3 regions of the Desemzia sp. FAM 23989 genome follow, and region 3 is predicted to be linked to each of the others. Evidence: predicted binding sites of a transcription regulator. Region 3 holds the regulator's gene; each other region holds the start of a gene.
What was found. The regulator NrdR, encoded in region 3, represses ribonucleotide reductase genes. The targets are predictions, from matches to a motif close to ACACNATATATNGTGT.
Positions count from the first base shown of each region.

Region 1: a site for NrdR is predicted at 3,699-3,714, ahead of ACEN36_RS07015 (vitamin B12-dependent ribonucleotide reductase). Genes of this name have one in related genera too.
Region 2: a site for NrdR is predicted at 1,961-1,976, ahead of nrdD (anaerobic ribonucleoside-triphosphate reductase). Genes of this name have one in related genera too.

Region 1 is NZ_JBGQQT010000009.1:62,362-70,581, reverse strand. It holds gene ACEN36_RS07035 (methionine ABC transporter ATP-binding protein) at 1-444, shown strand, start outside; gene ACEN36_RS07030 (methionine ABC transporter permease) at 459-1,139, shown strand; gene ACEN36_RS07025 (MetQ/NlpA family ABC transporter substrate-binding protein) at 1,173-1,994, shown strand; gene ACEN36_RS07020 (amidohydrolase) at 2,295-3,488, shown strand; gene ACEN36_RS07015 (vitamin B12-dependent ribonucleotide reductase) at 3,755-6,301, shown strand; gene mgsA (methylglyoxal synthase) at 6,356-6,787, opposite strand; gene ACEN36_RS07005 (type 1 glutamine amidotransferase domain-containing protein) at 6,964-7,479, shown strand; gene ACEN36_RS07000 (FUSC family protein) at 7,819-8,220, opposite strand, start outside.
Region 2 is NZ_JBGQQT010000005.1:875-9,094, reverse strand. It holds gene nrdD (anaerobic ribonucleoside-triphosphate reductase) at 1-1,902, opposite strand, end outside; gene ACEN36_RS04270 (ABC-F family ATP-binding cassette domain-containing protein) at 2,369-3,997, shown strand; gene ACEN36_RS04265 (DEAD/DEAH box helicase) at 4,714-6,165, opposite strand; gene ACEN36_RS04260 (hypothetical protein) at 6,345-6,902, shown strand; gene ACEN36_RS04255 (VOC family protein) at 6,976-7,854, opposite strand; gene ACEN36_RS04250 (acyl-[acyl-carrier-protein] thioesterase) at 7,955-8,220, opposite strand, start outside.
Region 3 is NZ_JBGQQT010000001.1:72,087-80,306, reverse strand. It holds gene dnaI (primosomal protein DnaI) at 1-765, opposite strand, end outside; gene ACEN36_RS00340 (replication initiation and membrane attachment family protein) at 768-2,219, opposite strand; gene nrdR (transcriptional regulator NrdR) at 2,244-2,711, opposite strand; gene coaE (dephospho-CoA kinase) at 2,927-3,529, opposite strand; gene mutM (DNA-formamidopyrimidine glycosylase) at 3,546-4,424, opposite strand; gene polA (DNA polymerase I) at 4,450-7,110, opposite strand; gene ACEN36_RS00315 (Msr family ABC-F type ribosomal protection protein) at 7,248-8,220, opposite strand, start outside.

The sequences.
Region 1 (8,220 bases), on a different contig from region 3:
GCTGTAATGGAAAATGGGCATGTTGTTGAAGACGGGGATTTGGTTTCTATTTTCACTCAGCCAAAAGAGCAAATCACAAAAGAATTTATCAATACCGCTACTCATGTGGACCAAGCATTTGAAAAAATATTGAACCACCCTACTCTATTGAACTTGCAAGGAGACGATACCTTAGCCAACATTTCTTATGTCGGTTCCAATACCAGCGAACCTTTAATCGCTACTTTATCCAGTCGGTTCCATGTCTCTACCAATATTCTCTTTGGGAATGTGGAGATATTGCAAGAAACGCCGGTAGGAAATTTATTGGTCGTTCTGTCTGGAGAACCCGCTCAAAAACAAAAAGCCTTGTCTTATCTAGCCAGTAAAGACGTTGCTGTGGAGATTCTGACAAGTCAGTCTGAAAAAGTCATTCAATTCAAACTAAAACAAAAAATTGGTTAAGGGGGAAATGAATCATGTCTCAATTCTTAAATACGTATTTTCCAAATGTGATTGAAATTCAAGATGAAGTGATTGAAAGTTTTATCCAAACAATTTATATGGTCTTATTGACTGCTGCTATTGCGGGAGTTTTAGGAATCTTCCTAGGGATTATTCTAGTGGTTACAGGACCTAAAGGAATCCTCGTAAATAAGCGTATCTATAATTTTTTAGATCAAGTTATTAATATTTTTCGTTCCGTCCCCTTCATTATTATGATGACATTGATCGTGCCTTTCACACGATTGGTTGTAGGAACTTCCATCGGGACTTCTGCTGCTATTATTCCTTTAATCGTAGGGACAACACCATTTTTTGCTCGACAAATACAAAATGCTTTACTAGAAGTTGACCCTGGTGTAATTGAAGCCGCTGAAGCGATGGGCTCGAGTCCTCTTGAAATTATTTTTAGAGTGTATTTGAAAGAAGGGTTAACGCCCATCATTCGTGTTTCCTCTTTAACGATTATTAATTTAGTGGGGTTAACAGCAATGGCAGGAGCTATTGGTGGTGGTGGCTTAGGAAACTTGGCTATCGCGCGAGGATACAATCGATTCCAAACGGATGTCACTCTTGTAGCTACTTTACTAATTCTGTTGATCGTTTTTATCAGTCAGGCGCTTGGAAATTATTTGGTCAAAAAAACCAGTCATTAATCAAACTAAAACACATTAAAAGGAGAAATTATCATGAAAAACAGCAAAAAATTATTATCGAGTATCGTATTAGGTTTTGGAGCTTTGGTCTTAGCAGCTTGTGGAAATACAGCTGCAGGAGATGAAGACCAAACAGTTACATTGGGTGTTATCGGAGAAGATCAAGATGTGTGGGATTTTGTAGCAGATAAGTTAGAAGAAGACGGTATTACGTTAGAATTAGTAAAATTCACTGACTACGCACAACCCAATAACGCATTGGATGAAGGCGAAGTAGACTTGAACTCTTTCCAACATCAAATCTTCTTAGATTCTTACAACGAGGACAGTGGCACTGATTTAACGGCTATTGGAAATACCGTGATCGCTCCACTTGGTATTTATTCTCAAAACCTTACTTCTATTGAAGAAATAAAAGAAAATGATATTGTGGCTATTCCGAATGACGTTACAAATGGCGGTCGTGCATTATTGCTATTGCAAACAACTGGTCTGATAACAGTCGATCCTGCAGCTGAAACAACACCTACAGTGAACGATATTACAGATAACCCTTTAAACCTTGAGATCCAAGAACTAGATGCTGCTCAAACAGCCCGCTCTCTTCCGGACGTAGCTGTTTCCATCATTAACAGCGGTATGGCAGTTGATGCAGGTTTCGTCCCTGTAGAAGACGCTATCTTCCTAGAACCAGTCGATGACAACTCTGAACCCTACATCAACATCATCGTAGCACGTGCCGAAGATACAGAAAACGAATTGTACCAAAAAGTCGTAGAAGCTTATCAAGCAGAAGACACTAAAGAAATAATCGCAGAATCCTCAAAAGGCTCCTCAGTACCAGCTTGGGACTAAAACAGAGAGCGAAGAAAAGCGTTTTGCCTATCGACTATAAGAAAATCCCAACAGGCAGGTGTTTTTTACCTGACAGTTGGGATTAGCTTATAGTCGCATAGGCAGCTTTTCGCAACTCGTTTAAAACAGAGAGCGGAGCAAGGCGTTTAGACTCTCGTAGAGTTCACCTTTCCCTTTTAATTGGGTGCTTTTCCCAACTAAAAGGGAAAGTGAAATCGTAGAGAGTCTGCCTTGCGCAGCTCGTTTCAGATCAGAAACCAAAAAAACAGCAACACCAACATTCTAAGGAGGAAATCATTCATGACGACAACACTCACACAAACAACAATCAAAGAAGAAATTTTACAAGGTGCCGATGAGGTGATTGCTTTAAGACGTTTTTTCCACCAACATCCTGAACCGAGCTTAAAAGAATTTGAAACAATCAAACGTATTAAAGAAGAACTCGACAAATTAGGTATACCCCATGAGTCTGTCGGTGAAACTGGAGCTATTGGAACGATCACTGGTGGTAAAGGCCCAGGTAAAACCATACTTTTGCGGGCGGACATTGATGCATTGGAGTTAGATGATGCTAAAGACAAACCTTATAAATCATTAAAACCAGGTTTACATCATGCATGCGGTCATGATGGTCACGCCTCTGCTCTACTCGGTGCCGCCAAAATTCTTAAAAATCATGAAGCAGACTTCAAAGGAACAATCAAACTAGCTTTTCAGCAAGCTGAAGAAATCGGTGCTGGTGCTCGTCAATTTGTCAAAGGCGGTTTTGTAGACGGTGTGGATCAAGTATTTGGCATCCATGTTTCTTCGGGCACTCCTATTGGAAAAATCGACATTACTTCTGGTGCTTCTAATGCATCATGTGATATTTTTAAAATCAAAGTGCATGGAAAAAGCAGTCATGTAGGCAAACCACATTTAGGAAAAGATGCTTTACTAGCTGCAGCTGCTATCACAGTTGAATTGCAAAGTATCGTCGCACGCGAAGTAGACCCATTGGATCAAGCAGTTGTTGCTGTCGGTGTGTTAAACGCAGGCACGCGGTACAATATTGTCGCCAATGAAGCCAGTTTAGAAGGAACCGTTCGCACATTTAGCCACGAAACACGCCAGTTTGTCTTGGAGGCTGTGGAACGTGTAGCTCGTGAGGTAGCCAAAGCTCATCGGACGACGATTGAATTTGAAAACTACGATGCTGCCGCTCCTCTTATCAACGACCCAATTGCAGCTAAACGCGCTGAACGAGTAGCTGCTGGCATTGTTGGTGTTGAAAATATCATTACTGATTCACCAAAAAGTATGGGCGCTGACGATTTTGCCGATTATTTAGCAGTCGCTCAAGGCGTGTATGCTTTTGTGGGAACACGTAACCCAGATGATCCAGATACTTGGTATGGTCACCACCACGAAAATTTCGATATCGATGAACGCGGTTTGGCTATCGCAACGGAACTGCATGTGAATTACGCACTCGACTTTTTAACTGAATAATAGACAGTTTTGTCATTCGATTCTTATAAAAAAACTCAGAAAAAATTCTGAGTTTTTTTATTTGGATATATTCCTTAGATACTCTTGCTTTCATGTGATTTTTCAAAAGACAAGCACATTTTCTGTTAGAAATAAAGACTTAAAAACATATTTTGTTTGATATATAATAAACTAAGTATTACAATATATAGCGTATAAACTATTTTCGAAACACTATATATTGTGTTTTTTTGTGCGAATATTGACTAAAGATTGGAGTGTTGGTTATGGCAATGAATATATCATCGAACGCAACTTTAAATATCAAACAATTAAATGGGGACATCAAAGGATTTCCTCAAGTCCACCCTATCACTGAAGAGATGAGTCTAACTTTTGAGGGGGTCTCTCGTTTAGTGATGCTCGACCGCTATTCGTTTAAAGACACCTCAAAAATGACTCTCTCTACGGGAGATTTAGTGGTCTTAACCATTAAAGAAGATCCAAAATATCCTGCTCGCGGCACTGGATTCATCACCGAACTGAATCATCAAAAAAATCAAGTGACGGTTCTTGTCGAAGAAGAATATAGAAGTAATCTAGAAGATGCTCATGAACGCGAAACAGGTGAAATCGTTCGTAGTATCGACACCATTGAAAAGCCATTAGAAATCTATTACGAACAAATCGCAAAACGAAACGCCAGCGGATTATCAGAGGTTGAAGCTGGTTCTCAACAAGCTGCTGCTTTCGAAGACTTTTACGCAGAATTGAAATCGTTGAATTTTGTTCCAGCCGGTCGTGTCTTGTATGGTGCAGGTTCTCAAACAGAAGTTACTTACTTTAACTGTTACGTGATGCCTTTTGTAGAAGACTCTCGTGAAGGGATTTCTGATCACCGGAAACAAGTCATGGAAATTATGAGTCGTGGTGGCGGTGTGGGAACAAATGGTTCGACTTTACGTCCTCGCAATACATTAGCACGTGGAGTAAACGGGAAATCTTCTGGTTCCATCTCTTGGTTAGACGACATTGCTAAATTGACCCATTTAGTAGAACAAGGTGGCAGCCGTCGAGGTGCTCAAATGATCATGCTGGCTGACTGGCATCCAGATGTGCTTGAGTTTATTATTTCCAAAATGCAAAACCCTCGTATTCTTCGTTTCTTAATTGAGCAAACAGAAGACGAGCAAATCAAACAGCTGGCTCAAGAAAAATTGAACTTTACTCCTTTCAGTGAAAAAGAAAAAGCGTTGTATCAAGGAGTCCTTAATTACAAAAACATGCCTGGAACTGGTGGATTTGACGTTTCTATTATCAAAGAAGCAGAAGATAAATTGCACACAGGTGGTACTTACTCTGTTCACAATCCAGATTTCTTAACAGGTGCCAATATTTCGCTGTGCTTAACAGATGATTTTATGCAGGCTGTCGAAAACGACGAAGAATATCAATTGAAATTCCCTGATGTTGAAAATTACAGCCCTGAAGAAATGGACTATTACAATGCTCATTGGGCAGACTGCGGTGATGTTCGTGAGTGGGAAGCTCAAGGCCATGGCATACGTGTCTATCGTTCTATTCGTGCACGCGAATTATGGAAATTGATCAACATTTGTGCGACTTATTCTGCAGAACCTGGTGTTTTCTTTATCGACAATGCCAACCAAAAAACCAATGCTACTGCATACGGCCAAAAAGTGGTGGCTACAAATCCTTGTGGCGAACAACCTTTAGCTCCTTTTTCAGTTTGCAACTTAGCAGCCGTTAATTTGGCACAAATGGTCAATAAAGATACGCAATCTGTAGACTTTAACAAATTGACTCAAACCGTTAAAACGGGCGTTAGAATGCAAGACAACGTTATTGATGCGACTCCTTACTTCTTAGAAGAAAACGAAAAACAAGCTCTTGGCGAACGCCGAGTTGGTCTTGGTGTTATGGGATTAGCCGATTTATTGATTTATGCTGGTGAGACTTATGGTTCTGAATCTGGCAATCAATTAGTCGACGAAGTCTTCCAAACGATTGCAGTTTCCGCGTATGAAGCTTCCATTGAACTAGCTAAAGAACGCGGCAGTTTCCCATTCTTAATCGGAGCTACTGATGAAGAAACAGCTCAATTGAGAGAAAACTTTATCAACACTGGCTACATGAAAGAAATGCCGGAGCACATTCGTGAAGGCGTCTTGAAACATGGTATTCGTAATTCTCATTTATTGACGGTTGCGCCAACAGGTTCTACAGGAACGATGGTCGGTGTCTCTACTGGATTAGAACCGTACTTCTCTTTCTCTTACTATAGAAGTGGACGTTTAGGCAAGTTTATTGAAGTCAAAGCGGATATCGTTCAAGAATATTTGGACAAGCATCCTGAAGCAAATGCAGATGCTCTTCCTGAATTCTTTGTTTCAGCCATGGAATTAGCTCCTGAAGCTCACGTAGATGTGCAAACAACAATCCAACGATGGGTAGACAGCTCTATCTCTAAAACGGTAAATGCGCCACGTGGTTACAGCGTAGAACAAGTTCAAGGAATTTATGAACGTCTTTACAACGGAGGTGCTAAAGGCGGTACAGTTTACGTTGACGGCAGCCGCGATACTCAAGTATTGACTCTTAAAGCGGAAGAAAATAATTGGGAAGAGGACGCATCTATAGGAGCTCCTCAAGAAACTACAGTGGAAACCAAAACATTTACGAATGTTGAAGAAAGTACTGTTGGTAACGAAATTGGAGATACTTGTCCTATTTGCCGCCAAGGTACGGTTGAAGATATTGGTGGATGCAACACATGTACCAACTGTAATGCTCAATTGAAATGTGGTTTGTAATATCAAATTGAAAAATCCCCATGGACAATTGTTCCATGGGGATTTTTCATTTGATTAAATATCGATTAAATCTCGTTCTCTTTTTTTAGCAATTTCTCTCCAATTCAAGAAACCAGCATCCAACCCACGCAACAACATTTCAGCTGTCCCAAGGTTTGTTGCTAAAGGAATCTCATAGACATCACTCAAACGCAACAAAGCAGAAATATCCGGTTCATGCGGTTGTGAAGTCAAGGGATCACGTATAAAAATCACCATATCCATTTTGTTATCTGAGATGAAAGCACCAATCTGTTGATCTCCACCTAATGGGCCTGATTTAAAACGATGAATAGGCAATCCTGTGGCTTCAATGATCCTTTCACCGGTCGTTCCAGTAGCATAAAGAGTATGATTTTTTAAGATTTCTTGGTAAGCGATACTCAATTTCACAATGTCGTCTTTCTTTTTATCATGGGCAATCAAAGCAATATTTAATTTAATCAAATCACTCACTCCATTCCAATATCTTTTCTTCCTTATCATACCATTTAGCATTCTACATTTGAAACTAAGTTCTATGTTGTGAGAATTTTTTTGTAAAAGCCCTATTACTTGATGCTCTTTTCTAATTTCGTTACACTTAATTTAGAATCAAAAAAACAACAGTGAAGGAGATTATTATGGGAAAAAAAGTAGCAACAGTCATTACCAAATTATTCGAAGATGTTGAGTTTACTTCTCCAAATGAAGCATTAACTGAAGCTGGCCACGAAGTAGTTACAATTGGATTTGAAGCTGGTGAAACAGTTGACGGTAAAAAAGGTGAAGCTTCTGTTACTATCGACAAAGGAATTGACGATGTGAAACCAGAAGATTTTGATGCTTTATATATTCCAGGCGGTTTTTCTCCAGATCAGCTTCGTAAAGATGATCGCTTCCTTGCATTTGTCAAAGCTTTTGCAAACGATCAAAAACCTATTTTTTCTATCTGTCATGGACCTCAATTGTTGATCAATGCTGAAGTAGTAAAAGGTAAGAAATTGACTTCCGTTAAACAAGTAGCGATCGATTTAAAAAATGCTGGAGCTGACTTTATTGATGCAGAAGTTGTGACAGATGATAGTGGTATGATTTCCAGTCGTACACCAGATGATTTGCCCGCTTTCAACAAAGCGATTGTAGCTGCATTAGATTAAATCGCTTACTAAATAAGTAATTTTTCATTAAACTACCCTAAAAACTTCACCTATTTTTCATGAAAAGTTTTTGGGAAATTGTTATACTATTTTTAGTCGTTTAAGTAAACCTAAAAATTTTCAGACTCTTTTCTCCCCCTAATGAAAAGAGACTTATCCCTAAAAGTAGAAACCTCCCCTGGTTTCTACTTTTTTATTGTCTAAATATCTTTGTAAAAAATAATTTCAGAGTGAACTTCTTGACCGGATTCCATATGCTTTATCTGCTTTTTCGCTAAAAAAATAATGCATAAGCTTCTCAGCTCACACACTATTTACAATGTAAATTTACTTTATTTTTTATGGTTTATGGTGTCTTTCTGGTATTTTTAATTGGCCTTTATACAGCATAATCGCCAGCGCAATAATAGCTGCTCCGATAAACGCGATAAAACTTCCTAACACCAAACCTGCAAATCGATAAATGACCAAGTCATTTACAAAAGCTCCACTCGACAAGCTAGCTAACAACAAAGATAGCGGATTGGTAAAGAAATTAGCAAGTCCGTAATTCCGAACCATACAATATTCTACAAAAATATTTAGAACAGTGATAATAATGATGGTCGAAAGCACACTCAAATCTAGAGAAAATAAGATAATCCCTAATAGTAATCCGATAATTCCTCCAATGATTCTTTGAACGTTCCGATGGAAAATAATGATCAATTCTCTTCCTTGCAGAACTGCTGCACAAGAAAT
Region 2 (8,220 bases), on a different contig from region 3:
TGGATTCTGACGCAGTACTGGATACTCGCAATAATGGATAAAGCCGCCGGAACAATACTGCGGATAGACTTTTTCAAACTCGATTTTTTCAAATGGAGTCGGTTGTTTGCGCACATCGTAATGAAAACTATTGGTGTAATATTCTTTATCAGTAATACAAGCGATTTCTCCAAATTTCTGTTTGTCCAATCGGCAAAAACGATCTGTTAAACTTTCAGAAGGCGTAGAATAAACACTAAAGTGATAATCGTATTCAGCAGCCCAAACGTCAGCATTTTGCTTCATTTGACGCACTATCTCTACAGTAAATTCTTTAGCTTCTTTGTTGGTTTCCCAATTTGGACCATAGAAAACCGTCGCGACTTCATATAACCCGATGTATCCGATCGAAACCGTGCAGCGTCTGTGTTTAAAGACTTCATCCACTGCGTCTTCATCACTTAAGCGCGTGCCAAATGCACCATATTTGTACAAAATAGGCGCATTTTCTGGTGTCGCTTCTTTTACTCGACCAATGCGATAAACTAAAGCATCTTTCACGACCTGCATACGCTCGCTGAACACATTCCAGAATTTCGCTTTGTCTCCATTCGATTCAAGAGCAATGCGCGGCAGATTTAACGTTACCACGCCTAAATTCATACGCCCGGAATTTACTTCATTTCCATTTTCATCTTGCCAGCCTTGTAAAAAAGAACGGCACCCCATTGGAGCTTTAAAACTGCCTGTCAATTCAACGATTTTATCGTAGCTAAGAACATCCGGATACATCCGCTTAGTGCTGCATTCAACTGCTAATGCCTTCACATCATAATTAGGGTCTTGCGCCTCTAAATTCACTCCACGACGTAATGTAAAGACCAGTTTTGGAAAAATAGCGGTTCTTTTTTCTTTTCCCAACCCTTCAATACGCACTTGTAGAATCGCCTTTTGAATCTCTCGTTCAAATTCATTCGTTCCTAGTCCAAATCCCAGTGTTGTAAAAGGAGTTTGTCCGTTAGACGAATAAAGGGTATTGATTTCATACTCTAAGCTTTGCATAGCATCATAAATATCTTTTTTGGTTTTAGCAAATGCATATTTGTGTTTTCTTTCTTTTCCATCGATCCAATATTCTGCATCTGCTATATGCTTTTGGTAATTCTTTTCCGCATAAGGCGCCAACAATTCATCTACCCGATCGGCGCTGCATCCGCCATACTGACTAGAAGCAACATTGGCAATGATTTGTGCCATTTGGGCTGTAGCCGTATTGATCGATTTTGGTGATTCCACCTCTGCATTCCCAACTTTAAAACCGTTTTCAAACATGTTTTTAAAATCGATCAAACAACAGTTTGTCATTGGTGAGTAAGGTTGATAATCCAAATCGTGAAAATGGATATTTCCTTTTAAGTGGGCATTTGCTACATGCTTAGGCAGCATTTGCAATCCGATTGCTTTGGCTACACTTCCTGCTGTCAAATCACGTTGAGTATTGAACACTTTACTGTCTTTATTCGCATTTTCATTGATAACGGTCTCGTCTCGTGAAAGCAGCTTCTTGATCGACTGATTGACATCTGTGGACTGTTGTCGCTCAATATCCCGCATACTCCGGTAATGGATGTAAGCTTCGGCCATCTTAGTTTCCCCAGCTTCCACTAAACAGTGTTCCACAATGCTTTGTATTTCATAAATTTTGATGTCTTCTTTGAAGCGATGAGCTATTTCGTGGTCGATTTGCAAAGCTAAAGTGTAAATTTTAGTCATGCGGAACTCATCTACCAGATTTTCTACTTGTAATGAACACTTCATCAAAGCATTCATTATTTTATCGAGGTCATACGGTATCATCCGATCATCTCGTTTGATCACATTCAGCATCTCATTTTTCGTCGTAACAACTAATGGACTCATCATTTTTTACCCCACTCACTATTAATTAGTTCATTTATTAACATATTTCCAAACCCACTAAACACTATATGTAGTATTCACACTCAATAAAATAATCTATATATGGATAACCATATTATAAACATCACAAATAAAAATAGCAATAACATTTCACCGATTTTAAGTTAAATTCCCTCTGTCTTGTATCTATCTTGTCTTCATTCATTTTGAACAAATTGTTACTATTGAATATGAGAAAAAGCACAATACTATCGCTTTCTAAATATTAGTATGCTAAAATTATGCAGATAAAGTGAGACTTCATTTAGTGGTGCAATTTACTCCGCTGAATGTTAGTTGAACTAATCGGGCTTTTACTGGTTGTGGAGTTCTACTTTAAATTTCTGTTGCGCGATCAACAAAAAATTGGAAGCCGGAGACATACAACTAGTTGACCTGCGACAATATAAAGAATAGAGGGAATAAATTAATGATCACTGTATCGGACGTAAGTTTGCAATTTCCTGATCGTAAATTATTTGATGAAGTGAATTTAAAATTCACTCCTGGGAATTGTTATGGCTTGATTGGAGCAAATGGTGCTGGAAAATCAACCTTTTTAAAAATTTTATCTGGTGAAATCCAACCATCTACCGGGAATATTTCTATGGCTGCAGATGAACGTATGGCAACCTTAAAACAAAACCATTATGATTATGAAGACCAAACGGTTTTAGACACTGTTATTATGGGCCACAAACGCTTGTATGACATTATGCAAGAAAAAAATGCTATTTATATGAAACCTGATTTTTCTGACGAAGACGGCATCAAAGTTGCCGAACTTGAAGGAGAATTTGCAGATTTAAATGGTTGGGAAGCTGAACCTGAAGCAGCTACATTACTACAAGGGTTAGGCATTCAAGAAGACTTGCATTACCTAAAAATGAGTGAATTATCTGGTGGACAAAAAGTGAAAGTCTTATTAGCTCAAGCTTTATTTGGCAAACCAGATGTTCTATTATTGGATGAGCCTACCAATGGATTGGATAAAAAGTCTATCGAATGGTTGGAAGAGTTCTTAATCAATTTTCAAAATACGGTCATCGTTGTTTCTCATGACCGCCACTTCTTGAATAAAGTCTGTACACATATGTGTGACGTAGACTTTGGTAAAATTAAATTGTACGTTGGAAACTATGACTTCTGGTTGGAGTCTAGTCAACTAGCTGCTAAATTGCAAGCTGACCAAAACGCGAAAAAAGAAGAAAAAGTAAAAGAACTACAAGACTTTATTGCTCGATTCAGTGCAAATGCTTCTAAATCGAAACAAGCAACTTCTCGTAAGAAAACACTGGAAAAAATTACTTTGGATGATATCCAACCTTCTACTCGCCGTTACCCATTTGTCGGCTTCGAACCTGAACGCGAAATTGGAAATGACTTATTGCGTGTGGAAAACATTTCTAAATCTATCGATGGCAAACAAATTTTGAGCAACATCAGCTTTAGTTTGAACAAAGATGACAAAGTAGCCTTCACAGGAGAAAGCGATATTGCTATCACAACTCTCTTCAAAATCATTATGGGTGAAATGGAACCTGATTCAGGTACGATCAAATGGGGAGTTACCACTTCTCAATCTTATTTACCAAAAGACAATTCAGCTGAATTTGCAAATGGCAAGTTAACGATCGTTGACTGGTTGCGTCAGTATGCTTCTAAAGAAGAAAGTGACAATACATTCTTACGCAGCTTCTTAGGACGTATGTTGTTCTCTGGTGAAGAAGTACTGAAAGAAGTCTCTGTCCTTTCAGGGGGAGAAAAAGTTCGTTGTATGTTGTCTAAAATGATGTTAAGTAAAGCCAACGTATTGGTAATGGATGACCCTACTAATCACTTGGACTTAGAATCTATTACAGCATTGAACAATGGCTTGATCGCTTTCAAAGGTTCATTACTATTTAGTTCACATGACCACCAATTTATCCAAACAATCGCGAACCGCATTATTGAAGTGACACCAAACGGAGTTGTTGACCGTGCGGAAACCACTTATGATGAATTCTTGGACAATGAAACAGTTCAAAAACAAATCGCAGAACTTTACGCAAAATAATCTAGACTAATTATTGAGAATTAGGACAAAAAACCTCTCACTAAAATGCACTCCCGTTACTGAAAAATTATTCAGTAGCGGGAGTGCTTTTTCTGTTTATCTATCTATAAAAGTAGATTACTGATCAAGTGAGCTTCACATAAATTCCCACTTGACTAATAAAACTGTCAAACAGAAAGTTACGGTACTAGTAAGGTGCTCAACTACCATACCGTGCTTTCAAACAGAAAGATACGGTACTAGTAAGATGTTCAACTACCATATAGTGCTTTAAAACAGTGAGATAGGGTACTAAACAGGTGTTCAACTACCATATAGTGCTTTCAAACAGTGAAATATGGTACTAATAAGGTGCTCAACTACCCTATCGTGCTTTCAAACAGTGAGATAGGGTACTAAACAGGTGTTCAACTACCATATAGTGCTTTCAAACAGTGAAATATGGTACTAAGAGGGAGTTCAATTATCATAGAGTACTGGTTTGCTGATCAAGCGAGCTTCACATAAATTCCCACTTGACTAATAAGGGGCTTTTTCTTCTGAGATAGACCTTATTCGTCTTCTCAATCAAGCCTATTTGTTCAAGATAAAGATGCCGAAGAGCCCGTCCAGAATTTTTCTGGACGGGCTCTTCGGCAAATACAGCGATTAAAGTCCTCATGACTCTATTCCTATGCAAATTGCGCATGGCAGCTCACAAGCCATACTCCATGATTTTATTTTTTTGCTTTAAAAACTTTTAATTGTTTTCCTTTGATCGTTCTGGTCTTCATTGCTTCAATCACAAGTTGTCCTTTACCATTCAAGATCTCCACATAAGTCGAGCCTTCTTGGATCGTAATGATCCCGATATCTTCTGCATTGATTCCAGGGATTTTGGCGATCGTTCCAACAAAATCGACAGCACGCAGTTTTTTCTTTTTACCGCCATTGAAATAAACTTTAGTAATGTTTTTGTTCAGTTCTTTTTCACGCGGACGTTTCAAAGGTGGACGTGTAGCGATTTTTTCATCGAATGCGCGTTGATGACGTTGTACTAATCGAGCATTTGGCATTGGAATTTCTTCAAATGTTTGATGGGTATATTCCTTAACTTCTCTCCACCAGCTCATTTGTTTTGGAGTTACCATTGTTAACGCCAATCCACTTTTTCCAGCGCGGCCAGTACGACCAGTACGGTGGACAAAACTTTCTTTCTCCACAGGAACGTCGTAGTTGATGACATGAGTCACGTTATCCACATCGATCCCTCTAGCAGCTACATCGGTCGCTACTAAATAACGGAAACGACCTTCTTTAAAATCTTTCATCACATCAAATCGGTCATCTTGATACATTCCACCGTGAAGCTTATCAATCGGCAATCCTGCCTTGCTCAGGAAACTGTGTACCTCGTTTACAGCTGCTTGCGTATTACAGAAAATCATGCAGTTATCCGGATTTTCAACCGTCAACAAGTTCAGAAGCTGACGTTCTTTCTCTTCTTCTTGCACTTTCACAAATGACTGGTGAATGTTCGGTTTGCTGCCTTCTGCTGTTTCAATTTGAATAGATGCTTTTTCTTCACGCATGTAGAAACCGGCTAGTCGCGCCACTTCTTCTGGCATAGTGGCCGAGAATAGTAATGTTTGGCGTTCTTTCGGTACAAATTCAATAATCGATTCTACTTGTTCAATGAACCCCATATTCAACATTTCATCTGCTTCATCCAACACTAGGTAACGAACTTTTTCCAAGCTCAAGGTTCCCTTTTGCAAATGATCCAGTAATCTCCCTGGAGTACCGACTACAATATGATTTTTTTGTTTCAATTCTAATTGTTGTTTTTTAAAAGAGGATTTTCCAAATACTGCCGCGACTTTAACACGTTTAAATCGTCCAATATTGGTTAAATCTTCTTTTACTTGTGTCGCAAGTTCTCTTGTAGGAGTTAAAACTAAAGCTTGAGGTTTATTTTCTGCCCATTCTACCTTTTCTACTAATGGTACTCCATAACTGACGGTTTTCCCACTGCCCGTTTGAGCTTCAACAATAATGTCTTCTCCTTGTAATGCAACAGGGATGACTCTTTCTTGGACTGCTGTTGGGTGGTAATAACGAAGATCTGTTACGGCCTCTACTATTTCAGAGCTGATTGCAAAATCTTTAAAACTAGTTTCTTTATTCATGTTAGCCTCTTTCGTTCTTTTTTTTACAGTATAACAGGATTTCGCTTAGATGTATAAGGATTCTGAGAGTTATCTTCTACTCCGTGACTTTTCGGACACAATTCAATCATTTGGGTTCGCTTCCAAATTTTGTTACTATTGTAAATGAACATAAGCTAAATAAAGGAGGAATTCGTACAATGGTCAAAAAAGTAATAGGTGGATATATCTCTGTAGAAGAAACTGCTGCTGAAATAGAACATTTATTAACCGATGGGTACACCTCATCAGACATTATTGTCGTAACCAACAGCGCAAATAAAGGCGCTTTAGAATCTCTTACTATAGCAAATGTAGATCCGGTAGCAGACAAAAAAGGAGTAGAAAAAGGGCACCCGAAATTATTCAATTACGGTGATGAAAACAACCCGCTTGGTGCATATGATTTAGATGCTGATACAACCGAACGGTACAATAAAACTATCAAAAATGGCGGTTACGTTATTTTATCTGAACAAAGAGCAGGTACGAATGGAAAAGGTACAGACTTAAACCGTTCGCCGATCAAATCAAAAGACGATCCTACGCTTTCAAACATTGGTGAAGTATCTGAAGCGTATAGAGGAAAGCCTGCTGATACGAATGAAGATCCTTCACTAGATAATATTCCAGCAAAAACTTCTAACAAGGAACAAACCACTAATGAGCAAAGTATTCCATTTTCACCAGGAACTCCTAGAGATCCGAGTGAATCTTAATAAATGCCAAAAAAGCCAGAGAACATTTGTCCTCTGGCTTTTTTGCCGTTCTTGTTTAATCAAAGCTGATAGGCTAAACGCCTTTTTTTACTTTCTGCGCTACTTCAATAACGATATGGATGCCGTTTGGATCATCTAAGGCAATCGTATTGGCTGCTTCATCTAATGTGTAAGCATAAGCTTTTTCATCCAAGGCTTCTTTTACTTTAGCAAAATCTTCGACAGAGTCCAATTCGATAGTGTAGTAGTCCATTCCTCTTGTTCCTTCAGGTGCTGCAGGGATATTTGTACCTGCCCAGACATTAGAACCGATTTGGTGGTGGTACAATCCGGCGGCGAAGAATTTCGCTTGCGAACCGAAGTTGTATTTCAAATCAAATCCTAATAGATCTTGGTAAAAGTCTTCTGTTTTTTGCAAATCTGAAACAAATAAGTGAACGTGTCCCATATAAGTTCCAGCCGGCATACCTTTGAAAGCTTCTTTAGCTTCAGCAATTACGCCTTCTGCATCCATTGGTTCTGTAACTCCAGCGATCTCACCCGTTTCACGAATATCCCATTCGCTTACTGGTTTGTCACAGTAGATTTCTACGCCATTTCCTTCTGGATCATCTAAATAAAGAGCTTCACTATAACCATGATCACTAGCTCCTGTTAGTGGATATTTTGCAGTCAATAAATGATACAAGATTTCTCCTAGATCTTTTCTAGACGGCAATAGAAGAGCTAAGTGGTATAACCCAGCAAAACGACCTCTTTCTCCTGAAGCAGGTACTTCCTGCAATGTCAAAAGCACTTTATCTTCACCATGCGGTCCAAAAGAAACTTCTTTAGCCGATTCTGATTTGATATCTAATCCAATAGATAGATTGTAGAAATTTTTCATATTCTCTAAATTTTCAACATTCAATACTACTTTTCCAATTTTTGTATTCTCATTTAATTTAAACATCTCTCTATCCTTTCATATACCCTGTTTATTTACTTACTTTTTACAAGTGTAAAGGACAGACACATTAATTACAAGGATAATTTGCTTTTTTCAGTCTTTATTATTTCCAAATTATGCTAAGTTCACAATTCACCGTCTCGCCGGTAGTGATTTTGTGCGCCGTAGATACTCTTCCATCTTCTAATTCAATCACACTGACGGAACTTGTAATCATATTTCCATAATGAACTTCTTTTTCAAATTTAATATTAACGTAGTCTAAGTCATGAGATGTTAAAAATTCGTAGTCTAATGTATCTAGCGCCCAATCAAAATATTTGGAATTGTTGACGTGCTGATTGCGATCGATATCTAAGAAACGTACCC
Region 3 (8,220 bases):
CGGCAGCTGTTCTTGCATTCGATATTGCAAAATAACCCCTAAAACATCATCTCGAATCCAGCTGGACATGGAGTCTGCTCCGATATCATCCAACATTAAGATAGGCGCCCGCTTAACGGCTTCGATTTTTTCACCTGTCGTATTTTGACCTATGGATTGTTTCATTTCTACCGCAAAAGAAGGGAAATGCATTAAGGTAGATGAATAGCCGCTTTTTGCTAGTTCATGGGCAATCGCACCAAGTAAATAGGTCTTTCCTACACCGAATGAACCTTGTAAATATAGCCCTCGGTGAAACTTCTTCGGTTCATTCAGATATGCTTCCACAAAATCAAAAGCTTCTATCTTTGCTTGAAGTCGTTCATTCGTAGTTTGAAACTCCTTGAGTGTTGCTTCACGAATACCTTTTGGCATATCCATCGAATGAATCAAATTCTTAATACTTTTCTCCCTTTGTTTTGCCACTAATTCAGATGTTGGCACATAAGTCACATCAATATAGTGGTGATTCATAATCAATTTGGGTTGATATCCAGGAGCCAATTGATTGTCTTTATTATTCTGGTATTTTTTCTTTTCATTGACAAATTCGTACAATTTAGCTGCGCTTTTTTCGATAGCTGCTCGATCCAGTTCCTCATTGTGCTCTTGGATAAACTGTACGACATCTGTATCATTCATAACGTCTTGCATCAAGTTGTTGAACTCTTCGTTCCATTTTCTCTCTTTGATGATTTTTGTCAGGCTTTTTCCTACATCATCCATGATTACTCACCTTCTTTTTGCATATTCTGAATACGTGCCAGTCTTTCTTGAAGTTGTTTTTCCGCTTCTGGACTAATCGAAGTTTCTTTAGGTGTTTGGTACCCTTCTTTTGCCCAATCTGGCAGCTTCTCTTTGCGAACAACGTTTTTATTCCGTGAATAGTTATTATTTGACCGCGCAGCCGAAGTATTTTGCTTCCGGTCTTGATTCTTTTGGTATTTCTCTGCGTTTTCTTGGTACAGGTCACGTACTTTCTTCAAAGCAGCTTCTGGTGTTTTGATCTCATTTTGAGCCCAATCATTCGATATCGTATAAGCCAGTCCCTTTTCAAAAACGACTTTTCCTTGGACGACCAAAATGTAATGGATCAAGATATTGATCACCGGATTCGATAAATGAGATTTTTTTACAATGTCTTCCAATGTCCATTCTTCTGGTTTAGAGATGTACCCATTTTTCTGTTCTTTGATATCGTTCATAAATTCAGCCGGAGAATACTGCTTGCTGGCTTCGATCACTAGAATATCAGAGTCTGAAAAACCTTGGTGTTTCAAATCTTGTTCCCTTTGTGATTGAGTGGCCGTAGTGACTTCTAGTTCTTGTTGCACAACATCCTGCAACTGTATTTTCTCTTTATTTTCGCGGTGGAAATCATCAACAATATTTTTCTTCAATTTGCGTGCATCAATAACGCCTGTATCCATATCTGATGCTTCCAAAATATAATGCTGCATCGACAATTCATTAATAGCATACATATGGTGCAACGTCAGAATCGTTTCACGAATATCCGCTGTAATCGCCGAACGATTTACATAGTGCTGATTTAATCCATTGTAAAAGAAGTTCCAATCAAATGTGTCAGCATTCAAAGTGACTGCAGATTCCGCTGCATCCCCAATCAGTGAACGAGAGGATTTGAATAAGGTCTCATGTTGTTTCAACTGATCTGTATTCATATGATAGACATCCAAAAAAGACTTCGTAATTTCAGCATATTGATCTTTATTTATGGGCTGGACTGAAAATCGATTGCGCAATTGCTTGAATTTTCGTTCACCCACTCGCTCCAATAACAATAAACTAAATAAATCTTCTTCAAAAAAAGCTTTACTCGTTTGAGGTTTTTGGAGTTCATAGACATACAGCTTTTCGGGCTCGGTTTGGACAAAAGTTTTCAATAAGCCGATAGCTTCCAGTCGAATTCTGGCTTGATACACTTCTGGCATTCCGAGATTCAATAACGACAACAATTCTGCGTGAAGAATCCCTTCACTCCAAAATGTATCTTTCTCTGTTTCTGTCCACAACGTCATATATAAACTGTAGGCTGCAGAACCAATTAAAGGTTGATACAAAAAGGTCAGAATCTGTTGGTCGATATCCGAAAGCAATGCACTCTGTTTGACCATAAATCCATCTTTAGGACTCAGGTTTTTCCAAGGATACGACATACTTGGCTACTCCTTTCGTATCACTTATTTCTTTTCGGTTTTCTTCCGTTCCAATTCTTTCATTTCTTCCATAAAAACTCCAATGTCTTTAAACTGACGGTACACACTAGCAAAGCGAATATACGCTACATCATCGACCTCTGCTAATTTTTCCATCACGTGTTCTCCAATAACCGTTGAAGACACTTCATTTTCTCCTAAACTACGGATATCATTTTCAATTTCATTCACAATTTTTTCCATTTGATCCATCGGAACAGGTCTCTTCTCACAGGACCGGATTACACCCCTAAGGATCTTTTCACGGTTAAATTCTTCGCGATCGCCATTCTTTTTCACTACTAATAGTGGAACACGTTCAATTCTTTCAAATGTTGTAAAACGGTATCGACACGATTCGCATTCTCTTCTACGACGAATAGCTCGTCCTTCATCTGCTGGACGGCTGTCGATGACCCTAGTTCCATTGTGTTGACAGCGAGGGCATTGCACTGTTCATCATCCTTTTTTTAAAAGTATTTTTTTGTATAATCATCCTATTGTACTTTGTTATATAGCCTATTATAACACAGATAGGAATTCTAAAAAACAGCTTATTCCTTATCAGAACAGGTTTTCCTTTTCCAAACCCTTTTTACAAGAACTGAAAAAAGCTAACGAAATCAGATAAATTCTGATGATTTCGTTAGCGTGTTGTTGCATCCAGGTTATTTACGAAGATCTTGCTTATCAAGCCAATACAACACTTGGTGTTGAGTGTTTTCTTTGGAGCCGTTGTTATCGATCACAAAATCGGCTTTCATGATTTTTTCAGTAATGGATTGTTGAGCAGCTATCTTTTGTTGAGCAGCTTTGACATCAATTTGATCTCGCTGCATCAGCCTCTCCAATTGTATACTGGGTGTAGTGGCTACCACCATTACTTTTTCTACATCCTGATCATATCCACTCTCAAATAGTAAAGGAATATCCAACACTATTAGTGGAGCTCCTTGATCAATGTACTTTTCTTTTTCAGTCTGAATCCAGACAGCTATCAAATCACCCAGTATATGATTTAATTTTTTTAATTCCGCTTTGTTTTGAAAGACAATTTTTCCCAATGCTTTGCGGTCTAAATTCCCGCTGGTCATTACGACCTCTTTCCCAAATGCAGCTTCTATCCGTTTTAACCCTTCTGTTCCTGGCTTTACTACTTCGCGGGCACCGACATCAGCATCTACTACAGGTACGCCAGCTTGTTTAAAAACATTGCTTACAGTTGACTTTCCAGTAGCAATACTGCCGGTCAGACCTAAAACAAAAGACATTTGAGTCCCCCCATCCTTAGCTCTCGCTCTTGACTTCATCCGATACTACAGGCAAGACATTTTTTTCAGTCCATTTTTGACAGTGTGCACAGTAATGCGTGCCCCGTTGAGCAACTTTCATTTTTTGAATCGGTCTTCCACAATTGATACACGGTTGTCCTGTACGTCCATAAACGGTTAGTTTTTGTTGAAATTGCCCGGCTTCCCCTAATGCGTTAAGGTAAGATCGTATCGTAGTTCCTCCCGCTTTGATGGCATTCCCCAACACTTGGATAATGGCTTGATGCAGCTTTTTAACTTCTGCCGGCTTCAAAGAATTGCCGGGTCTTATGGGGTGTATCTTAGCTTTAAATAAAGCTTCATCTACATAAATATTTCCTAATCCCGTTACCAATCCTTGATCCAACAATGCTGGTTTTATGGCTTTTTTAACGCGGCTTAACTTAGATTGAAACGGTTCTAGCAAAAACACCTCTGTAAAAGGCTCGGGCCCCAATCGCTGAATTCCAGCAACCGTTTCTTCCTCTCCCAGAGAGACCAGTTCCATCCGTCCAAACTTACGAACGTCCAAGTACCGAATATCTCTGCCGTCTGTCAGATGAAAAACGACATGTGTATGTTTTTTTAATTCATCTTCAGAAGGAACCACTTCATATTTCCCTTCCATGCGCAAATGTGAAATCAAGGTATAGTGATCAAAATCCAGCAACAAAAATTTTCCTCTGCGCCTAAATTTCCGCAAGGTTTCCCCCAATAATAATTCTTTAAAAGCTGCACTCGATATCGCTCCCGCAATAATCCTATCCCAATACACAGAGACATTTTGAATCGTCACCTGATTTACTGTCGCCTCAAGACCTTTGCGGACAGTTTCAACTTCTGGTAATTCCGGCAAACTTTATTTCCTCCATTCCAACACTTTACTTCGCTTCGTACCAGCTTTGGCCGAAGTTGCTGTCTACTTTCAACGGCACGCTCAAATCGACGGCATGCTCCATTACATCTTCCACCATTTTCTGCAAAGCCGGGATTTCTTCTTCTGGTGCTTCAAAAATCAACTCATCATGCACTTGCAATAACATCGTCGCTTTCAGATCAGATTCTTTTAACGCTTGAGCAATTTTAATCATCGCTACTTTCAGAATATCTGCAGCACTACCTTGAATAGGCGTATTAATAGCTGTTCTCTCGGCAAATGAACGCAAGTTAAAGTTGCGTGAATTAATGTCTGCCAAATAACGGCGACGATTGAACAACGTCTCCACAAAGCCCTTTTCTTTTGCTTCTCTGACGACATCTTCCATATAAGCTTCAATACCAGGATATTTTTCGAAGTACGTATCAATAAATTGCTGTGCTTCTTTACGTGTAATTCCTAAGTTTTGAGACAATCCATAATCACTGATACCATAGACGATTCCAAAGTTAACAGCTTTCGCACGTCGGCGAATGTTAGCTGTCACGTCTTCTGGTTTATCAATACCAAATACACGCATAGCAGTACTGGAATGAATATCCTGCTCTTCTATGAAAGCTTCTTTCATATGTTCATCATTGGAGATGTGAGCCAATACACGCAATTCGATTTGTGAGTAATCTGAGGCAAAAATCTTCCAACCAGCTTTTCTAGGTACAAACGCTTGGCGTATTTTACGACCTTCTTCCAGACGAATCGGAATGTTTTGCAAGTTAGGATCAACCGAACTCAAGCGACCTGTACGAGCAATAGTTTGCATATAGCGCGTATGCACTTTACCAGTATCCGGACGCACAACTTTTAATAATCCTTCTACATAAGTAGATTGGATCTTCGCAATTTGCCGGTAGTTTAAAATAAATTCCACGATTGGAGCTTGATCCTGCAATTGTTCTAGAACCCCTACAGCTGTTGAATAGCCTGTTTTGGTCTTTTTGATTACTGGATAACCCATTTTTTCAAATAAAATAACGCCTAATTGTTTCGGTGAATTAATATTGAACTCTTCACCAGCTTCTGCGTAGATTTTTTGTTCGATTTCTTTTAACTGAATCGCAAATTCATCTCTCATTTCTTCCAATCGTTTACCATTTACGGTGATTCCTTGGATTTCCATATCAGCAAGAATGATCGCTAATGGCAACTCGATATCTGAAAACAACTCTTTTTGATCGTTGGCAACCAATTTTTCCATCAAGGCAGGTCCCAAAGTAGCAATAGCTTTTACCTTTCGAGCCAAGTGCGTGTGCATAACAGAAATATCTTCAGGAACTTTGATTTTAGCTCCTTTTCCATAGACACTTTCGTCTCCAGCAACATCATGGTAATCGTACTCTTCTGCAATGGCTGCTAAATCATTGGAGTTGTCTTTCACATCCAGCAAATAAGCTTCTAACAATACATCATATTGAATAGCAGATAACTTAATGCCGTAACGATCCAAAGCCACATAGACTTGTTTAGCATCAAACGCAGCTTTTGAAAGAGACTCATCTTCTGCCCATTTTTTGAATACTGGAGAGGTTAAAATAGTATCTGCTTCTCCTACATAGATCCGTTCTGCATTTCCCCAACTGATGCCTACGATCTCCGCTGTGTGGTAGTTGTCGTTCAACATTTGTACATAGAGAGCCATGTCTTTTTCAAACATGTCTTCGGTAACTTCTGTCACGACTTCATACGTAATCTCTGTACGATTGGCTTCTTTTTCAGCATCTAATTCTGTAGTATCCAGATTGCTTAAATGAGATTTGAAATCCATCTCTTTATAGAATTCCGTTAATTTCTTCAAATCTGCTCCATGATACTCTAAATCGTCTATCGTAATTTCAAGAGGTGAATCGGTATCGATAGTAGCCAAGCGTTTACTCATCAGCGCAATATCTTTTTCATTGATCAAGTTTTCCTTGCGTTTGCTTTGCTTCATAGCACCGATATTTGCATAGACACCTTCAACCGAACCATATTCTTGCAATAACTTCAACGCTGTTTTATCGCCAATCTTGGTAACACCTGGAATATTATCGGAACTGTCCCCTGCTAACCCTTTCATGTCGATAATTTGTAAAGGGGAAATCCCCATTTCTTCTTTGATCGATTCAACTGTATACGGTTTGAGATCAGAAACACCTTTTTTTGTAATATCTACACGAACATTTTCTTTAGCCAACTGAGTCAAATCACGGTCACCAGAAATGACCACTACATCAAATTCTTCCGGATCCACTTTGACAGATAAGGTTCCTATAATATCATCAGCCTCATAGTTCACCAACTCATAATGCGCAATCCCAAATCCTTTTAACAAATCACGCAAATAAGGCATTTGCTCTGTAAATTCACCAGGCGTTTTAGAACGTCCAGCCTTGTACTCCGGAAAATATTCTGTTCTAAAAGTCGTATTTCCTGCATCAAAAGCCACTAAAATATGAGTGGGGTCTTCTGCTTTCAGCACACTTTGAATCATATTATGGAATCCATATAAAGCATTGGTGTGCAGGCCATAATGATTTTTAAATTTTTCCAATTGAGCGTGTAAGCCAAAGAAAGCACGAAAAGCTACGCTACTTCCATCGATCAGCACTAATTTCTTTTTTTTAGTCATTTTATGTCTCCTCATAACCATTATTTAGCTGGTTTTCAGCTCCAAGCTAACAAAGTTTTCTCTTTACTATTCTAACAAAAAAGCAAGTAGATAGCGAGAATCGAAGAAGCCTCTTTTCAAAACAACATCGAGCAATTTTATACAGGGTCTCCTTTAATTAAAGAAAACTCCTGATTTTTTATTTCCCAAACTTGGTCAGCTGCTTGATCCACAAAATATTGATCATGAGAAGTAAAAATAACTGTACCTGGATAACCTCTCATAAACTTTTCTAAAGATTTGATCGTTTGGATGTCAATAAAGTTAGTTGGTTCATCCAATATCAATACATTAGACGGTTTAATAAACAGCAAGGCCATGGAAATCCGTGTGGCTTCTCCACCACTTAACGATTTGAGTGGTTTCCTAATTTCCATTTGTGAAAAACCTAGATTATTCAATACAGAACGCACAATTTTTTCTGAAAAATCAGTTTGTTTCATCAAATAATCCAGTAGTGAAGAGGAATCAGTTAACTTGTACGCCATTTGTCGATACGTGCCGAAAACTACTTTCGGAGAAAGAGTGACGCCTTCTCCATCTGATAAAATAGATTTTAATAAAGTCGATTTTCCACTTCCGTTTTCTCCAATAATAGCGATTCGTTTTCCAAGAGGAAATTGAAAGTTTGCTTTTTTCAAAAGCAGCTTATTTCCTCCGTATAAATCGATATCACTGCCTCTAATTGGGAATCGGTTGTGTATCGCTAATTCTTCGCTAGCAGGAAATCGAATTTCTTTCGTTTCTTGAAAAGCTTCAACCTTTCCCAGTTGTTCAATTCGTTTTTCCATCGCTTTAGCTGTTTTTTGAACATTCTTTTGAACAGTATCTTTTTGTTTGGAGGAAGACAATCGATCGGGACGAATCGCACGTTTCTTTTGTTTTTCATTGACTTGACTTATTTTTTGAGCTTGTTGCTTTTTTTGTTCTACTGCTTGTTCCAAGCGTTTTTTTTCTTTCGATACTTTTTCAAACTCTCTTTGCTGTTCGCTTTTTTCTTGTTCTTTCTGTCGCACATAAGCTGAATAATTCCCTGCATATTCTTGAACAGTCCCCTTGTCTACCTCCCAT